3 regions of the Arthrobacter sp. 24S4-2 genome follow, and region 3 is predicted to be linked to each of the others. Evidence: riboswitches for the same ligand, from Rfam matches in the RefSeq annotation. Region 3 holds a riboswitch; each other region holds the start of a gene.

Region 1 (6,286 bases), 150 kb from region 3:
GGGGCGCCCGACGCTGGGCTTGGGGCGAATGCCTAAAAACTTCTCGGGGGTGGGGAAGTTAGGCGTGCATTCGACAACAGCGCATGTCTTCGCCAGCGGGTGGGCTGGTCCAGGATTCTGCGGCTGCAGGTGCTGTTGAGTTCTTGTTCACAATTGAAGTGTGCAACGTAACAATGACAACTTGCAAGTAACAATGGACGCTATCGTCCGCATCGTGAGATGAAATCCCGCAATGTGGCCTAAATCACGATTCTGAATTGACAATAAAATAACAAGTGTTTTTCAGAACGATCGATCGGATTCTGCCGTATTCCGAATATTATTCTTCCAAACAGCGGTTTCTCGCGCAAAAAATCAGCATGTATGGAATAGCTGAAATAGCCAAAACTCCTCGGCGCGGATGTCCAGCCCCTGGCCGGGCTTCACGGAAAAATTGTCTCCTTGAGCCCCCGCCAGTTCAGTTGGACTGGCCGGTAAGCGTCGCCGCCACGAGCTGAACGGACTCGGCCGGGAAGCCGTTGGAGTCCTTACCTGCCACGATCCTGACCGTGGCTCCGGAGACGATGTCCGCCACGGTCAGCTGGCTGGTTGACGTTCCGCCGGCCTGTTGACGCCTTTGCTGCACATTGCTCACCACCACATCCGAACCCAGCGAATAGGTGCGGCTGAACCCGTCCGTGCTCTTGACAGTCACGGAGTCCGAGCTGACCTCAGCGACTGTTCCCTGCTGCTCAACTTTGGTGACGTAGGCGCCGTCCTGAAGGACAACATATTCGGAGTGAACCGCGGCCGACACCCCGCTCCCCATGCCTCCCAGTCCGCCCGGGGCGAAGTTGCCCGGACCGCCCTGGGCGGGCATCCCGCCGGCAAAGCCGCCCTGCGTGCCGCCACGGGCGCCCGGCGCCGTTCCCGGCAGGGCCTGACCGTCCGTCGCAGTCTCCGCTGCTGCGGCGCCCGACGTCAAGGCGTAAACTCCCACACCGGCCCCGCCGGCGAGAACTGCCGCGGCACCGGCCACTACCAGTCCACGCTTCCTGGTCCAGGGCTTTGAACGACCGTCCGGCCCTTTCGCGGAAAACGACCCAGCAGGGAATGATCCAGCGGAGGCCGGTGCGCCCCAGCCGCCGGAGGGACGGGTTGACCCCCACCCCGCCGCCGGCAAGTTGTGCGTCGCCAGGGGGTCTGTCGGCTGCGGTTCAGGGGCATTGGCCGACGGCGGCGCTCCCCATCCGGCATTTGCCGGGGGTTGCTGGCCTTCGGGCGTGCCTTCGGGGTTTGGGGGAACCGGCCGGTTGTTGTCGCTATTCATCGCGTACTCCTTTGAGCGGGGTGACTCTGTCCACTCCAGACTCCGAACCGTTCCTGTGCATGGGCTGTGCGGGGCAACAGGGCCGCCTGTGAGCTCGCCGCGCTGGAACCGGCCGGCCGGGAAGGAAACCCACGCCGAACCGCCGGAGGTAGGCCCGCCGGGCGTCCAGCTCGCTAGGCTGGGATTCACAGCCGGCCCACAGGATCCCCATAGCGCCGGCTAAACCGCAGATCGGAGAGTTGTACCATGGCCACTTCGCACTCCATGACTAACAACCTTCCCCAGCTCACCCACCCGGACGGCTCCCCCATCCGCGCCCTGGTGGTTGACGACGAACCAAGCCTCTCCGAGCTCATGAGCATGGGGCTGCGGATGGCAGGCTGGTCCGTTGCCGTCGCCGGGGACGGCCCGGCGGCCGTGAAACTCGCCAGGGACTTCCGCCCCGACGTCCTGGTGCTGGACGTGATGCTGCCAGGGTTCGACGGCGTAGAGCTGCTCAGCAGGATCCGCGCCTTCGCGCCGGAAGTACCGGCGCTCTTCCTGACGGCCAAGGATGCCGTCCAGGACCGTATTCTGGGCCTCGCGGCCGGCGGGGACGACTACGTGACCAAACCGTTCAGCATGGAGGAAGTGCTCCTGCGCCTGCACCGGCTGGTCCAGCGTTCCGGTGTGGCCGCCATGGACACCGCCGAGCTGGTGGTGGGCGACCTCGTCCTCAACGTGGACACCAGGGAGGTGACCCGTGCCGGCGAAGAACTGCAGCTGACAGCCACCCAGTTCGAGCTCCTCCGCTACCTGATGGAGAACCCCAAGCGCGTGGTCAGCAAGGCACAGATCCTGGACCGCGTGTGGGACTACGACTTCGGCGGCCAGGCAAACATCGTGGAGCTGTACATCTCCTACCTGCGCAAGAAGGTGGATGCCACGCACCCGCCCATGATCCACACAGTCCGCGGCGCGGGCTACGTCATCAAACCGGCGGATTGAGCGGTGCCCACACTTTCCGGCGAAATCCGCAAGGACGGCCGCCGCTGGCTGGATCCCTCAACCTGGCACCTGCGCACCCGGCTGGTGCTTGTGGCGATGGCCCTGCTCGTGGCCATCTGCGGCGCCATCGGCCTGTTCAGCTACGCGTCCATGGACTCCTTCCTGACCCGTCAGCTCGACGAGCGCCTGGGCCAAGCATCAAGGCTCTCGAGCGAGGCAGGGCGGCCACGGCTCGGCAATCCGAACGGCCCCGGGCCGGACCCGCTGGAGGGCAGGGGCCAAGGCATCGGAACCCTCATAGCCCGCATCAACAATGGCAACGTCAGCAGCGCCGGGTTCCTCGCCAACGACGCAACCCCGGCATCGCTGTCCCCGGAAGACGACCAGATCCTCCTGGACCTCCGCCATGACGGAAATCCGGTGGACCGCACCCTGTCCACCGGTTCCTACCGCCTGGTGGCCGTTGAGGCGCCCTACGGCGACGTGATCGTTACCGGGCTTCCCCTCGCCGCAAAACAGAACACCCTCAATTCACTGGTGTGGACCATGGTGGTTGTGTCGTTCGGCGGGCTGGTGCTCATCGGTCTGGCCGGCACCGTGCTCATCCGCCGCACCATGAAGCCGCTGGAGCAGCTCTCGGAAGTCGCCACGCAGGTTTCGAAACTGCCGCTCGACGCCGGTGAAGTGGCTCTCGCAGTGCGCGTACCGCCGTCGAACGCCCATCCCGGAACTGAAGTGGGCAGCGTGGGCCATGCACTCAACCTCATGCTGGACAACGTGTCCAAGGCGCTCGAGGCCCGGCAGCAGAGCGAGACCAAGGTCCGCCAGTTCGTGGCGGACGCCTCACATGAACTGCGCACGCCGCTCACCGCCATCCGCGGCTATACCGAACTCATGCGGATGACCGAGGACTTCACACCGGACGGCAAGAAATCGCTGGCGCGGGTGCAGAGCCAGTCCGAACGCATGACCACCCTGGTGGAGGATCTCCTGCTGCTGGCCCGGCTGGACGAAGGCCAGCCCCTCAAGCTCAGCGATGTGGACCTGACCCAGCTGGTGGTGGAAACCGTCAGCGATGAGAAAGTCATGGCGCCGGACCGCATCTGGCAGCTGGAACTGCCCGAGGAGCCGGTGGTTGTCCGCGGCGATTCCAAGCAGCTGCACCAGGTGCTGGCCAACCTCCTCTCCAACGCCCGCAAGCACACCGGTCCCGGGACCACTGTGGTCACGGGCGTCATGCGTTCCGCTGACGGCAGTGCCGTGGTGACCGTGACGGACAACGGCGGGGGGATCCCGCCCGAATTCGTGGGCAGGGTTTTTGCCCGTTTTGCCCGGGCGGACGCAGCACGCACCGGCCCGGAAGGCTCAGCATCCGGTACTGCCGCCGCGGGAGCGGCGGCCGCGGAAGGGACCAGCGGGCTGGGCCTGTCGATCGTGCAGTCGATCATGGAAGCCCACGGCGGCACTGTCGAGGTCACGTCCCGCCCTGGCCGCACCGAGTTCGCACTCCGGCTTCCCGGTGAACGGTCCGTGGCCTAAGCTCCTGACGCAGTTTTGACCCACGGTCCGGCCGGTGCCCAACAGCACCGGCCGGACCGTTCCTTGTTCGGCACTGATTCTGCGGTTCCGCTTCGCGACGTTCCTGTGCGCTGGACGCAAGTCAACGCGCCGCCGTTGTGATCTCCGTTATCCAAATGTGACTTAAGCTCCGACCTCCTGTACGGTTTTTGGAGTGCGGCCACCGTTCCGGCCGCATACCGGGATGGACGCCAAACTCTGCCGCTTCCCGGATTTCCTCCTGATCAGGCAGAGGCGGGGGACCCAGGTCTCCGGGCATTCTGCATCAGCCGCCCTTGGGGTGAAGCCGACACGTGAAGTTCCGTGCGGCCGGATGACCTCATCCGAACCCGACAGCTAACTCCGCCGGCATCGAGAGGCAATCATGACTAAATCCACGCCAGAAGTACGTCCAGCGCGCGCTTCACGGGAGTCCGCGGCGCCCGTTAAACGTTCGCGCCACCGCGCCGCATCAGCCAAAACAACGTCCCCGCTGTCCCGGATTGCCGCAGGCCTGCAAGGCTCCGGCAAGCGGGCGGCGGTGGTGGCCACCGCGTGCGCCGTGCTCATCGGTGTCGGCGCCGCCGGCCAGGCTTCCGAGCCTGTTTCCTCCGTGACCGCCGCAGCGTCGGCCGGAAGTACCGCTGCCACCTCCGACGTCGAGTCCAAGCTCGCGTTCGAAAAGGTGCTGGTCTCCGCCATGCCCGCCCCGTCCTCCGTCACAGTGGCGCCGCAGTCAGCCGACAAGCCGGCCGCTGAAAAGGCACATGAAGCACCGGCACCGGCACCTGCTGCGGCTCCTGCTCCTGCGCCGGCCGCGGAACCTGCCCCGGCCCCTGCCCCGCCGGTTGCGGTTGACGATCCCGCCGGCGCACAGGAGTACGCGGCCTCCCAGCTTGGCGGCTACGGCTGGGCCGCGGACCAGATGCAGTGCCTCAACGCGCTGTGGACCAAGGAATCCGACTGGAAGACAACGGCCACGAACGCCAGCAGCGGCGCGTACGGCATCGTCCAGTCGCTGCCGGCCGAAAAAATGGCGAGCGCGGGCGGGGACTACCTGACCAACTTCCGCACCCAGATCAACTGGGGCCTGAACTACGTCAAGGAGCGTTACGGCTCCCCCTGTGGCGCCCTGGACTTCCACCTCGCCAACAACTGGTACTAAGCGGGGCGCATTCCCGCTCTGTTGGCAACCGAGGGCCTCGAATCCACGTGATTCGGGGCCATTCGGCGTTTCCGGCAGGGTTCCGGCAGGGCGCTGGCCGGGCGTTGGCCGGGTAACCCAAGTTCCACAGCCCCTGCACAGCTTGGGCCTAAATCCCTCATATGAGCCGGCGTCACTCTTGAATCATGACGCTCACAGACCAAGCCACAGGAACCCTGCAGCAACCGCCAGCAGTGGCCGAAGCTCACGCCGCAACAGGCATCCCGCCGGCGTTGTTTGCGGCGGGAAGTACCCGCCGGTCCCCCATCGATACGAGGATGGCAGCCCGGGCCGGGACGGCCGCCCCCGTTCTGGACGTGACCATCCCGGTGTACAACGAGGAACGGGACCTGGAGCAGTGCCTGCGGCGTCTGCACGCCTGCCTCAGCAACACATTTCCGCACACGTTCCGGATCACCGTGGCCGACAACGCCAGCACAGACTCCACGCTTCAGGCCGCCGAGCGGGTGGCCCGGGAGCTGCGCGAGGTGACAGTGATCCACCTGGCGGAGAAAGGCCGGGGCAACGCCCTGCGCAGGGTATGGCTGGCGTCCCCGTCACCCGTGCTGGCCTACATGGACGTGGACCTGTCCACCGACCTCGCCGCATTGGGCCCCCTGCTCGCACCGCTGATCTCCGGGCATTCGGACCTGGCGATCGGAACACGGCTGACGCGCAGTTCCCGGGTGATCCGCGGACCCAAGCGGGAGTTCATTTCCCGCGGCTACAACTTCCTGCTGCATTCACTCATGGGCGCCCATTTCAGCGACGCGCAATGTGGTTTCAAGGCCATCCGCGCGGACGTTGCCCAACAGATCCTTCCGCACACCCTGGACAACGCCTGGTTCTTTGACACCGAGCTGCTGGTGCTGGCAGAGAAATGCGGACTCCGCGTCCATGAGGTCCCGGTGGACTGGACCGACGACCCCAATTCCAGTGTGGACATCGTGCAGACCGCCCTCGCTGACCTGCGCGGCATGGCCCGCCTCAGTAAGGACCTGGTTTCCGGGCGCATTCCCGTGCCCGAGCTCCGGGCAGCCCTGGCCCGGGGGCCGGTGCCCGCGGCCTCCCGCAGCCAGGAAAGAAGCCGGAGCGCCAGCCTGTTCGGCCAGCTGGTCCGGTTCGGCGCGATCGGCGCGGTTTCCACGGTGGCCTACGCGTTCATCTTCCTGCTGTGCCGGAGTGTGATGGATCCGCAGCTGGCCAACTTCGTGGCACTCCTGGTCACG
Region 2 (6,286 bases), 2.4 Mb from region 3:
TGGTGGTGGCGCTGGGGGCGGCGGGGCTTATCGACCAGGCGCTCCTGCGCGACCTGGGCCTCATCGCGGCCGGGCTTGTTGCGATCAGCCTAGTTCCGATCTCCACCGACATCAGCACAGAGCACATGTTCGTGATGGGGTCGGCCATGGTCCTGGCCGTGGGGATTCCCTACTCGGTTTCGCGATTTGTCTTCAAGGACCACGCGGTCAGGTTTCCGGTGCTGACCGGACACCGGTGGACGCGGACTGAGAAGTGGTATCTGGTGGCGGTGGTCATCATGGGTTACGCGCTGCTCCCTGGGTACATGGTCAATACCGCCGTTTACCGGAACTGGCCCGCGGTTTCGGACCCGGAAGGAATCTTCCGCCTCTTCCTGGGCACCAACGTACTGGGGATCTGGGACGAGCTGTTTTTCATCTGCACCATTTTCATACTCCTGCGCCGGCATCTGCCCGTTGCCCAGGCCAGCGTGCTGCAGGCAGTCCTATTCACCTCGTTCCTCTGGGAACTGGGCTTCCACGCCTGGGCGCCCGCGTTCATCTTTCCCTTCGCCCTCGTCCAGGCAATCATCTTCACGCGGACGAAATCCCTTTCCTACATCGTGTCCGTCCACCTGCTCTTCGACTTCGTGCTGTTCCTGGTGCTTCTCCACGCCCACAACCGGGACTGGTTCGACATCTTCATCTACTGAGGGCCGAAACGGCACCAGGTAAGGCCCCATCCCGGTTCCGCTTCGGCAGGGCAATCCTGTCCAGGTCCTCCGCTGCCACCACGGCCGCCGACCCGGCACGGTCCCGTGCCTGACCGGCGAGCACAGCGACGTCGCTGTAGCGTGAGGAGAAATGCGTGAGAACAAGCGTTCCGGCTCCGGCGGCGGACGCCAGGGTGCCCGCTTGCCCGGCGGTGAGGTGAAGGTACCGGGCGGCCAGGCCGGCGTCGTCATTGCTGAACGTTGACTCCGCCACGAGGACGTCCACGCCGTCGGCGAGCGCCTCGGCGCCGGTGCATGGCGCCGTATCCATGACGAAGGCGAAACTCTGCCCGCGCCGCGGAACGCTTACATCATCCAAACGGACACTTCCCAGCCTTCCCTCCTGCTGCAGCCGCGCAATGTCCGGCCCCGTGATCCCGGCGGCCGCGAGCCGGTCAGACAGGAGGGTGCGGCCGTCCGGCTCGACAAGCCGGTAGCCGTAGGTCTCGATCCGGTGCCGAAGGGGCCTTACCGCCAGGCCCGGTGCGATCAGCCCGGCAGAGCCGTGCGGGTGAAGCCGCAGGTCAAGGCCGGGGGAGGCGACGGAGACGAGAGCCCGGACCACCTCCCCGCCGGAAGCCGGAAAGTGCAGGTGCACCGGATGCGGCACCCCATCCAGCGCCATGCGCGACAGCACGCCGGGAAGACCGAAGCAGTGGTCGCCGTGGACATGCGTCAGGCAGATCCGCGTGATCCGGCTGGCGGCGGCGCGGGCGTGGATCATCTGCCGCTGCGTGCCCTCGCCGGGATCGAAGAGCAGGCCTTCACCGTCCCAAAGTAGCAGGTAGCCGTTGTGGTTCCGCTTCCTCGTCGGCACCTGTGAGGCGGTACCGAGGACAACCAATTCACGCATGCCCCAATCATCCCGCGGGATGGCCGTGGTCGCAGGTTGTTCCTCCGGGCAGGATCTCATGTCCCTGGATACACGTCACCGTGCGGATTCCTTCAGGGGCCGGTTTGTCCGCGGCGGCTTCTCGCTATCCGGTTAGGGCGCCCGCACCTGCGCTCGCCGGCAACGCACCTGCAGGTCGACCTTGCCCCGTTGGGACAGAATAGTCGGGTGACCGATGCCTGTGACTTCGTGGATGCCTCGCTGCAGCGCGAGGGATCGTGGCTGCGGGCGGAAGAGGCCCAGGCGCGGCTGGGCACCGGGCTCGAGTACTACGGCGCTTCTGTGGGGGCGGTGCGCGGGACCGTCCGGGACATGCTGCGCCGTCACCGGGACCTCGCCCATGATGACATCACTGCCCTCAGCACTGAGCTCTGGGCCGTGCCCGTCTTTGAGCGCCGCCTGGCTGCGGTGGTGCTGCTGCAGTCCCGCGTTGCCCTGCTCAGCAACTCCGACCTGACCCGGATCGAGGGCTTTGTGCGGGAGTCGGGGCTGGCTGAGCTGGTGCACCCGCTTGCCGTCGACGTCGTTGCCCCGCTGATCGCCGCCCTCGAAGGGCAGCCCCGGTTACGGGCGGAAGCTGTCCTGGACCGCTGGGCGCACGACCCCAACGCGTCGCTGCGGCGCGCTGCCTGGCTTTCGCGGCCGGACGGCCCGCGGCACCAGCGGCGCTAGCCGCCGGCCCGCCGTTCCACCACCGCGTACGCCTTGCCTTCCAGGAACGCCCAGTCGGTGACCACCATGAACCCGAGGGCACTGACGCGGTCATTGAGGACCAAATCGTCGAAGCCCCCGTCCCGCGGCTCGGCATCCCACGTTGCAACATGGAGCTCCCTGCCCTCAAGGATCAATAGTTCCGTATTGACGTCGAAATCCTCCTGCGGCTGATCGCTCAGCTGGCAAATGGCCACGCAGTAGTTCTTCATCTAGGGGTTCCGCTCCAGGGTGTTGTTACCGCGGAAAGGAGGTGTTGTAGCGGTACATGAAGGCCGCCATGGCGTCCCTGTTGACGGGCTGGACCGGGCGGAACGTCGTGGTGCCGTTGCTTTCGACCCAGCCGGTGGAGATGTTTGTTGACGCGAGCCAGTTGATCTCCTTGTAGAACTGGGTTTGTGGTGCCACATCCGTGAAGGGTGATGACCCCGGGGCGGTGTAAGCGGGGCTTCCGGCATAGCGGTACATGAACGCTGCCATTGCGTCCCTGTTCACGGGCTGCAGGGGCCGGTACGATCTGACGCCGTTCCCTTCGTCCCAGCCGGTGGAAATGCCCTGGGCGGCCAGCCAGGTGATTTCCTTGTAGAACTGCGTCTGCGGCGTCACATCGCGGAACGGGGAGACGGCCGGCGCTGTGAACGCGGGGCTCCCGGCGAGCCGGTACATAAAGGCCGCCATGGCATCACGGTTGACGGCCAGGACCGGACGGTAGGTGCGCGTACCGTTCGCCTCAAGCCATCCGGTGGAAATGCCCTGTGCCGAAAGCCAGCTGATCTCCGTGAAGAACTGTGCGTTGGCGGGAACATCGCCAAACGGGCTCGACGGCGACGGAGAGGGTGACGGCGACGGTGAGGGTGACGGCGACGGTGAGGGAGCCGGGGACTGGCCCAATGCCTGCGCCACTGTCCGGACCGACGTCGTCCCGTTTGCGGTCCGTGCGGCCAGCCAGGTGACGAACGAGTCGAAGAGAACGGGGGTGATGGACAGTGTCGGATCCGTGCCCACATTGATTTCATGGAAAGTCAGCTGCACCCATCCGCCGGTGGTCTCTGCATCCGTCACACGGGCCTGAAGATCCGCCAGTGTCCACGTGCTGTCCACCTGGTCCGGAGCCTTGGTGACCATCGGATTTGCCGGCGGCAGCGACTCCGCAACGGGGCATGCGGCGCAGCTGGCCGGCGAGCGCAGGTCGCCCAGTCCACGGGCACTGGCGAAGCCGCAGTCCCGGACGGCAGACTGGGCAGTCGCATTCTCTGCAGCGAACGGGTACGCAAAGTTGCTGACCTGGTAGCCCCAGCCTTCCAGCGTCGTCTTGCCGTTACAGACCTCGGCGCGCGCGGCGGCGGCGGTGAGCGTAGTCAGGTCCGGATGAGTGACGGTGTGACCGCCGATCTCGTTGCCGTCTGCGGCCAGCGTCTTCAGATTCGCCTGGGTAAGGAACCCCGACGCGTCTATGAAGGAGGTTGTGATGAAAAAAGTCCCCACCAGTCCGCGGGCTTTCAGCACCTGCGCGGCGGCGAACTGGCTGCCGATGCCGTCGTCGAAGGTGAGGCTCACGATCGTGGGCCCGGCAGCTTTCGATGGGACGGCGGCGACAGCAATGGCGCTGGCCGCGAGCAGAAGCACGCCCACCACGGCAGCCCAGCGCCGGCCGTGTTTGCGGTCAGGTGCAGGCTCCGGGGGGTCCGCCAAATGCCGTCCTTGGCTGCGGGCAGGGTGGGTGGACCAGCGCATGATTCCTCCAAGCGTGTAAGTCCCCCCGCAAGAACATGCACGTAGACTACGCCCCGCGGTGCCAATGCAAAACACTCCATTTGACAGGCGGAGAATCCAAGTACCAAACGCCTCACTACCTGCATTTCGGCCTGCGCCCGTCCGCTGGCGTTACCTGAATGTGACATCGCGTAGTCGCGCACGTACGGTGGAACGGTGCCTGTTATCTCCGATACGGGCGCTTCCGGGAGGACTGCCTAACCCTGCCGCCGACCGGGATCCGATCACAACCAGCCGGCAGGGACGGGGAAACCACTTTGATCCGTGCTTCGCGCGGGTCCACGGGGTGAAGCCGCACGATTTCCGCGCACGCGGGAGCCGCTGCGGCCGGGTGCCTCCCATCCGAATCCGACAGCTAACCTCGCAGGCATCGGGAGAGGTTCTTTATGTCTTCACGCAAATCGCCCGCCAACCATCAGTTGTCAGCCCCGGCGGGGCGCCCAGGATCCACTTTCGGTCGGGGAGCCACCCCCGGGTCAGGCCGGCGCAGGGTGGGCCGCCAGGCTGCGGTGATTGCCGCGGCGTCGGGTCTTGTCCTTTCCAGCGGGATGGCTGCGCAGGCCGCCGAAGCCCCCGCGGAACGCGATTCGGCTCCGGCTTCAGCACTTGATGCCAAGGCCCAGGTGGGTGCGCCGCTCAGTGCGGATTCCCACGTCCGGATCAGCTTCGAGCGGCCGGAAGTCACCTCCACTCCGGCACCCGTCGAGGAGTCCGCACCGGCACAAGCAACCGCGCCCGCCAACCCGGCAGTCTCCGTGCAGGCGGCTGCACCCGCGCCAGCTGCTCCGGCAGTCTCCGTCCAGGTGCAGGGGGCTGTGCCCGCCCCCGCGCCGGCTCCCGCTGCCGGCGGCGTCAATGCCGCCATGGTCTCGGCGGCGTATGCGCAGCTGGGCATCACGCAGGACTGCACCGCCATGGTGGAAAAGGCCCTGGGCGCAGCAGGAATTCCGGTGGGCGATCTGGGGCCGTCGCAGTTCTTGAACTACGGCAAGGTCGTCGGCGAACCTCAGCCGGGCGACCTGGTGGTGCAGTCCGGCCATGTGGGGATCTACATCGGTGACGGCCAGGTCATCAGCGGCGGCATGAACGGCTCCAACGCCACGGTGACGCACCCCCTGTCCTGGCTGACGGCCACAGGCGGCGTCACCTTCGTCCGCGCCGGAGCGTAGGCGTCCGCGCGGGAAACTTAGTGTCCTGGCCCCGTCCTGACCGACGGGCGGGAACCCGCGGCTGAAGGCCGGTGATCAGCTGCCTTGGGGGCGGCCGGTCACCGGCCTTTCGCGTTTCACCGGCCGGCGCCTCCGAAAGTTTTGTCGGCCTGCCGATCCCTGTCTATTCACCAATCCAACCTCATTGTTCGTTAGGCCTAACATGCGGCTTGGGCTTGCTACCGTGGATGTCATGCCGGTCTCCGATTTGTCCTCCGCTGCCCAGGACTACCTGAAGCTGATCTGGTCGGCCACGGAGTGGTCCGCCACCCCTATGACCGTCGGGGTGATGGCCGAGCGGCTGGGAGTCCGGCCGTCCACCGTTTCGGACGGAATCAAGAAGCTGGCGCGGCAGGGACTGGTAACGCACGCCCCGTACGGGAGCATCGAGCTGACTGAGGCGGGCCGTGAGCATGCCGTGGCCATGGTCCGCCGGCACAGGCTCCTGGAAACGTTTCTGGTGGAAGGTCTGGGCTATGGCTGGGATGAGGTCCACGATGAGGCTGAGATTCTGGAACACGCTGTTTCAGACAAGCTGATGGAGCGCCTGGACCAAAAGTTGGGGCACCCCACGCGGGATCCCCACGGTGACCCGATCCCTTCGCCTGACGGCAGGCCGCACCTGCCCGAAGGCACGCAGCTCTCCGCGGTTGCTGCCGGGGGCACTTTGGCCATCACCCGTATTTCCGATGCGGATCCGCAGATGCTGCGCTACTTCACTGAACTGGGCCTCGTGCCCGATACAAGGCTCACGGTCAGGGTGCACCGGCCCTATGCGGACGTGACCACCGTACGGCTGCTCGGACCGGCCCGCGACGTCGACCTGGGGCCATCCGCCTCGGATGCCATCTGGGTGGTGGCGGTCTAGCCCAAGGCCAGCACCGAATGTCAGGGTGGCGAGATCGAGATCTGGACGGTGCTTTCGCCCTGCGCGAATTTGATCCGGAGGA
Region 3 (6,286 bases):
CAGTAGGGCCGAGACGTCGTCCGGTTCGATCGCCACGAAGGTGGCGATGCGCAGCTGGTTGCGTCCCAGCTTGCGGTACGGCTCCGTGTCCACAATCCCGTTGGCGCGGAGGACCTTGGCGATGGCGGCGGCATCAATCGAGTCATCGAAGTCAATGGTGGCGATCACGTTGGAACGGTCTTCGGCCTTGGCCACGAACGGCGTGGCGTAATCGGAGGCCTCTGCCCAGGAGTAGATGCGTCCTGCGGAATCGGCCGTGCGGGCCGCTGCAAAGTCGAGGCCGCCGTTGGCGTTCAGCCACTGCACCTGGGCGTCCAGGGTCACCAAGGTAGCCAGCGCCGGGGTGTTGTACGTCTGGTTCAACCGGGAGTTGTCGATGGCAGTCTGCAGGTCCAGGAAGTCCGGGATCCACCGGCCGCTTTCCTTGATCCGGGCAGCACGCTCCAGGGCGGCAGGGGAGAACAGGCCCAGCCAGAGGCCGCCGTCGGACGCGAAGTTCTTCTGCGGCGCAAAGTAGTAAACGTCTGCTTCTGAGACATCCACATCCAGGCCGCCGGCGGCGGACGTGGCATCCACCAGGACCAGCGATCCGTCATCAGCCCCGGCAACACGCTTGACCGGGGCGGCCACGCCGGTGGAGGTTTCGTTCTGCGGCCAGGCGTAGACGTCCACGCCCGCTTCCGCCTGGGCGGCGGGCCGGGTGCCGGGCTCGGACTTGATGATGGAGGACGCGTCCAGGAACGGTGCCTTGTTGGTCGCGGACGCGAACTTGGAGCCGAACTCGCCGAAGGAGAGGTGCTGCGCCTTCTTCTCCACCAGGCCAAAGCTGGCCACATCCCAGAACGCCGTGGAGCCGCCCACACCAAGGATGACTTCGTAGCCCTCCGGGGCGCGGAAGAACTCGCTGAGGCCGTTGCGGACGGATCCCACCAGGTTCTTGACCGGGGCCTGGCGGTGGGAAGTGCCGAGCAGCGTGGCCGACGCTGCGGACAGGGCTTCGATCTGCTCGGGGCGGACCTTCGAGGGCCCGGCGCCGAACCGTCCGTCCTTGGGCAGGAGGTTGGCGGGGATAGTGATGCTGGTGTCGCTCACAATGGCTCCAATTTTTCGGCGTGGACGTCGGAGGCCCGGCAGTTCACGGGGTGCCTGCAGGGAATCCCCTATATTCTGCCTGACGCGCCCGCGGGGGAGGGAACGGCCGCCGTCATAGTCCAGTCATTGAGACACCTGGCGGCAGCTCAGGACAGCCGCCGGAGATTATCCGGAGTAATTCAAAATAGGCTAAGCTGGTTCGACCTACAGCGGGCCGCGATGGCGGCCGGACTGATGCCGGAGGCTGTTCCCGGTCTGTTTCGGGGATTCGGCTCCACTTCGCGTGGAGCAGTGGGGAACGCCTCCGCGCGGTACGGTGGGACTGACGCAAGGACTGTGCTCGAGGAGCTGAGCTGGATGACGGATCTGATCGACACCACGGAGATGTATCTTCGGACAATCTTGGAGCTTGAGGAAGAGAACATCGTGGCTCTCCGCGCCCGGATAGCCGAACGGCTGCGCCACTCCGGGCCCACCGTTTCGCAGACCATCGGCCGGATGGAACGTGACGGCCTGGTGGTTGTTTCCGGCGACCGGCACCTTGAGCTCACTGAAACGGGCCGGAAACGGGCCACCGAGGTTATGCGCAAGCACCGGCTCGCCGAGCGCCTGTTGGCTGACGTCATTGGCCTCGACTGGGCCTATGTCCACGATGAAGCGTGCCGCTGGGAGCACGTGATGAGCGAGCGCGTGGAACGGCGCATTTTCGAACTGCTGGACCACCCCACGGTATCCCCGTACGGCAACCCCATTCCGGGACTCGCCGCGCTTGGCGGCCAGCCGGCTCCCCTGCTCACGGACGGGGTAGTGAACCTCCTGGACGCCATGGCCGGATACGGAGCCGATTCGCGCGTCACGGTCAGCCGCCTGGCCGAACCGATCCAGGTTGAACCGGAGCTTCTGGTCCAGCTCGATGAAGGCGGGATCAGGCCCGGCGCCTCGCTCGCACTGGAACGGGTCGGGGAGTACATCTCGGTCCGCGTGCCCGAGATCGAAGGCGCCCTGGAGCTGCCGCCGGAAGTTGCGGCCCACGTATTTGTTACGGTCCGCTAACCGGCACCTTATAGGACCACCTATAAGTCACTGAGACGCAGATAACGGAATTATTACCGCGCTGATTAATCACCTATAGTTGAGAACTAGCGCCGATACTAAAGCGTTACCTGATCCGAAGCCGAGCTCTGCCAGCGGATCAGCGTACGAAACACCTCCTGGCAGGGGCGGGGAACCACAACCGGCCGTTGAAAGACGGCCTTGGGGTGAAGTCCGTCAGCGGCAAGGCATCTCCGACGAAGGATTCCCAAGGGATACCCCTGTGCCGGATGCCTTGCAATGGCGGACCGGGTCTTTGAACTCTCTGACCCGAATCCGACAGCTAACTCCGCAGGCTCTTCAGAGAGGATATTTCTTGACCACGCAGACCGTCAGGGGCCGCCGCAGGGCGTCAGGTCCCGCTTCGGAGTACCCAGTGGCCGAAGCCGTCATGACGGTCAGGCCCCGCGACGCACACCGTGATGCGCGCCGGCGCAAGAGCCTCTTCAACCAGGTCACGGACTTCGCGTCCGCGAGTGGCGTTGGTCAGAAGGCCGGCATTGCCTTGGCCGCCACCGGGCTGGTCCTCACTGTGACCGTCCCGTCCACCGGGCCCATGATGAGCACGGCCGACACCGGTAAGAACGCCGCTGCCGCCTCTTTCGCGGCTCAGCCTGAGGTTTCCGCTGCTGCCGGCGCCAAAATCGACTTCAACCGGACGTCCGTTGCCACCAAAGGCGATCCCGACGGCAAACTCAAGCAGCTGCTCAGTGCGCAGTCCGTTGGCACCATTACCCGGGCAGCATCGGCCGGCAGCCTCGGGGCTCCGCTGGAGCACCTGGTAACGGCCTCGCCCTTCGGGTTCCGGGTCAGCCCGATCACCGGCGGTGCCGGTGAATTCCACCGCGGCCAGGACTATGCGGCCCAGTGCGGGACAAGCGTCATGGCTGCCGCCAGCGGCACTGTAACCTTCTCCGGCTGGCACGCCTACGGCGGCGGCAACCGTGTGGTGATTGACCACGGCAACGGCCTGGAAACCACGTACAACCACCTCTCGTCGTCAAGCGTCCAGGTCGGCCAGAAGGTCAGCCGCGGCGACGTCATAGCCCTCAGTGGGACGACGGGCGCCTCCACCGGCTGCCACCTTCACTTTGAGGTGATGGTCAACGGCGACGTCGTTGATCCCCTCGGCTGGCTCTGATCCAAACCGATGGAACACTCTCGCATTCCTGTGACATGCCGTGACCTGAATGTGACATTCGCGCTGAATTCCTGTACCGTCTAAAGCACGCCAACTTTTCCGAAGTTGGCGCTCTTGAGTGGATTGCCTAACTCTGCCACCGCTCAAGGTCCGTTCGCATGACATCGTCTGGCAGAGGCGGGGGAACCAATTTTGGTCTTCGCAAGAAGACCTTGGGGTTAAGTCGCAAAGCTTCCCAGGAAGCCGAGCGGCCGGGTGACTCCCATCCGAATCCGACAGCTCACCTCGTAGGCATTGGGAGAGGCTACCTTCGTGTCTACACGCCACAACTCTGCGCGCCACCGCGCGCAAACGGTTCGAACGAACCCGTTGAACTCCGTGTCCAGGGCCGTTACTGCTAACGCCGGGACCGTAGGTCGCCAGGCGGCTGTGATTGCAGCTGCGTCCGGACTGATCCTCAGTGTTGGGCTGCCGGCAAATGCCGCGGACACCAACCTGGGTGTCTCCGCTTCCACGGAGTCCGGTTCACAGTCAGCCCAGCTGGCCGTTACTGCGGAACCGACAGCGACTGTTTCCTTCGAGCGTCCGGCAGTGACCACGAAGGCTGCGCCCAAGGTTGAACTGCGGGCACAGTCCACCGGTTCAGATGCCAGCCAGACCGCCACTGAAGCTGACGGGGAATCCAAGGCCGGCAAGCTTGCCGACGCGGTTTCTTCCGCTGCAGCCTCAGGTCTCGCTGCCATCGCCTACACCGGCATCGGCAGCCCCTACGTCTGGGGCGGCACCACTCCCAGCGGCTGGGACTGCTCCGGCTTCACGCAGTGGGTTTACGCCCAGGCCGGCATCAGCATCCCCCGCACCAATGCATGGACCGCCATGAAGCCCACCGCCACCCCGGCGCCGGGCGATCTGGTCATGCAAAACGGCGGCGCCCACGTTGGCATCTACGTCGGCAACGGCATGATGATCAGCGCGCTGAACCCGTCGCAGGGCACCCTCCTGCACGCTGTGTCCGCCACGGGCACGTCCGCGTTCTACACGCTTCGCTAAAACACGCCCTTACCGCTCAACAGCGCGTGTTTTCAGTGCTGCACGCGCACTTCGCTAAATCACCCGTTCGGGCCGTTCCGGCTTACCCCCAAGATGCCGGAGCGTCCAAAAACCGCGGCCTGCCACGCAGTCTGAGGAAAACGAAAGAGAGAAATAATGACTACACGTGCGATCGCACGGCACCGCGCCGAGGTTACAAAAACCAACTCGCTTGCTGTCATTGCCAAGGCTGTCGGCGACAACGCCGGTGGCATGGGTCGTCAGGCTGCGGTTATCGCTGCTGCTTCCGGCCTGGTCCTGACGAGCGGTATCGCAGCCAACGCTGCCGACACCAACGTTCAGCGCGAAGCTACGTCCGCCTCCACCTTGGAAGTCCAGTCTTCCGCTCCGGCCAACATCTCGGCCGCCTCCAGCATCGCCATCTCTTACGAGAAGCCGGCTGTTTCCACCTCCCCGGCCCCGGCCGTCGAGGCCCCGAAGCCGGTTGTCGAGGTTCAGGAAGCTGCCCCGGCAGCCGCTCCTGTTGCCGCGGTGTCCGCTACCGTAGACGCTCCGGCAGCGCCCGCTGCTGCCAGCGGAAACGGTGCCGCGATCGCCGCAGCCGCTTACGCCCAGCTGGGTGTTTCCCAGGACTGCACCGCCCTGGCCACGAACGCCCTTGCGGCAGTTGGCATCAACTACCACGGCTGGCCGGCAGGCTACCTCTCCCTGGGCCGCACCGTGAGCGCCGCCGAGGCACAGCCGGGTGACCTCGCTTACTACGAGAACGGCGGCATGGGCATGGCCCACATCGCTGTTTACGTAGGCAACGGCCAGGCAGTCCACGGTGGCTGGAACGGCGGAACCACCGCCCTGTTCAGCGTCAACGTCGGCTCCGGCCCGGTCTTCATCCGCGTCGGCGGCTAAAGCTTCCGGCTAACGCTTGCATGAGGAACCCCTGCCCTTCGGCAGGGGTTCTTCTGCGTTTCGAGGACATGAATTCTTGCCGACACGTGGCATATGGCAGCGGCCGGATTCGGCGAACGGGCACTTGAGTGTTTACTCTTGTGTTGTCGATCCATAGCCCGGACAAGCAGAGGGCAGCCGGCCCTCGAGCCCCTGACGGGTGCGGCCGTGAAGAGGTATGTGCATGCGCACTCTCGTTCTGAATGCTGGATATGAACCGCTGGCGGTTGTGACCTTCCGCCGGGCGCTGGTTCTTGTGCTGACCGGAAAAGCTAGCGTGGTGGCCGAAGGCGACGATCCTGTCGTTGGGCCGCAGGAGATTCTGGGCCGACCGTCCGTGATTCTTCTCAACCGCTACATCCGGCCACGGTACAACACAACCACTGCAGTGAGCCGCCGGGGCGTACTCCGCCGGGACGGCCACCGCTGCGCCTATTGCGGCAAAGCAGCGCACACCATTGACCACGTCCACCCGAAATCGCGGGGCGGCGGCGACTCATGGGAAAACCTCGTGGCCGCCTGCCTGCGCTGCAACAACGTCAAGGGTGACCACACGCCGGCGGAGATGGGCTGGAAGCTTCGGTTTGTGCCGGCGCCTCCCCACGGCACCATCTGGCAGATCAAGGAGCTCGAAAAGCCCACCCCCGCGTGGGATCCCTTCCTCCTGCCTGAATCGGCCGCCTGACAGTTATCAGGGATGTGCAACTGCACAGGGGCTAGGCTTGCCATGTGCAGTTTGATGCCTTGATCCTCGCCGGCGGGCGGTCCTCGCGTTTGGGCGGCGTGCCCAAGTCCCAGCTGATGTACGACGGCGCCACCCTCCTGGCGCGTTCGTTGGCGGCATCCGCTGGTGCGGACGCCGCCGTGGTTGTGGGGCCCGATCCGGGCACGCTTCCGCCCGGCGTACTGACGTGCCGTGAGGAACCCGCGTTCGCGGGTCCCGCGGCGGCCATAGCTGCCGGGGTG

The links. A riboswitch is a leader RNA that binds a small molecule or an ion and turns the genes downstream of it on or off. The one in region 3 is predicted to bind cyclic di-AMP.
Region 1: another riboswitch for cyclic di-AMP. It lies ahead of FCN77_RS03805 (hypothetical protein); the one in region 3 lies ahead of FCN77_RS04440 (M23 family metallopeptidase).
Region 2: another riboswitch for cyclic di-AMP. It lies ahead of FCN77_RS15375 (NlpC/P60 family protein); the one in region 3 lies ahead of FCN77_RS04440 (M23 family metallopeptidase).

Annotation. Positions count from the first base shown of each region.
Region 1 covers NZ_CP040018.1:789,688-795,973, reverse strand. The annotation lists gene FCN77_RS03820 (hypothetical protein) at 458-1,309, opposite strand; gene FCN77_RS03815 (response regulator transcription factor) at 1,556-2,296, shown strand; gene FCN77_RS03810 (HAMP domain-containing sensor histidine kinase) at 2,300-3,835, shown strand; cyclic di-AMP (ydaO/yuaA leader) riboswitch at 4,064-4,239, shown strand; gene FCN77_RS03805 (hypothetical protein) at 4,239-5,018, shown strand; gene FCN77_RS03800 (bifunctional glycosyltransferase family 2/GtrA family protein) at 5,204-6,286, shown strand, end outside.
Region 2 covers NZ_CP040018.1:3,318,222-3,324,507, reverse strand. The annotation lists gene FCN77_RS15400 (CPBP family intramembrane metalloprotease) at 1-692, shown strand, start outside; gene FCN77_RS15395 (ribonuclease Z) at 682-1,605, opposite strand; gene FCN77_RS15390 (DNA alkylation repair protein) at 1,813-2,316, shown strand; gene FCN77_RS15385 (hypothetical protein) at 2,313-2,567, opposite strand; gene FCN77_RS27750 (polysaccharide deacetylase family protein) at 2,593-4,047, opposite strand; cyclic di-AMP (ydaO/yuaA leader) riboswitch at 4,314-4,512, shown strand; gene FCN77_RS15375 (NlpC/P60 family protein) at 4,515-5,297, shown strand; gene FCN77_RS15370 (metal-dependent transcriptional regulator) at 5,530-6,204, shown strand; gene FCN77_RS15365 (hypothetical protein) at 6,225-6,286, opposite strand, start outside.
Region 3 covers NZ_CP040018.1:935,578-941,863, forward strand. The annotation lists gene serC (phosphoserine transaminase) at 1-1,092, opposite strand, end outside; gene FCN77_RS04435 (metal-dependent transcriptional regulator) at 1,450-2,145, shown strand; cyclic di-AMP (ydaO/yuaA leader) riboswitch at 2,255-2,497, shown strand; gene FCN77_RS04440 (M23 family metallopeptidase) at 2,501-3,325, shown strand; cyclic di-AMP (ydaO/yuaA leader) riboswitch at 3,440-3,633, shown strand; gene FCN77_RS04445 (C40 family peptidase) at 3,755-4,375, shown strand; gene FCN77_RS04450 (NlpC/P60 family protein) at 4,532-5,281, shown strand; gene FCN77_RS04455 (HNH endonuclease) at 5,505-6,005, shown strand; gene FCN77_RS04460 (molybdenum cofactor guanylyltransferase) at 6,050-6,286, shown strand, end outside.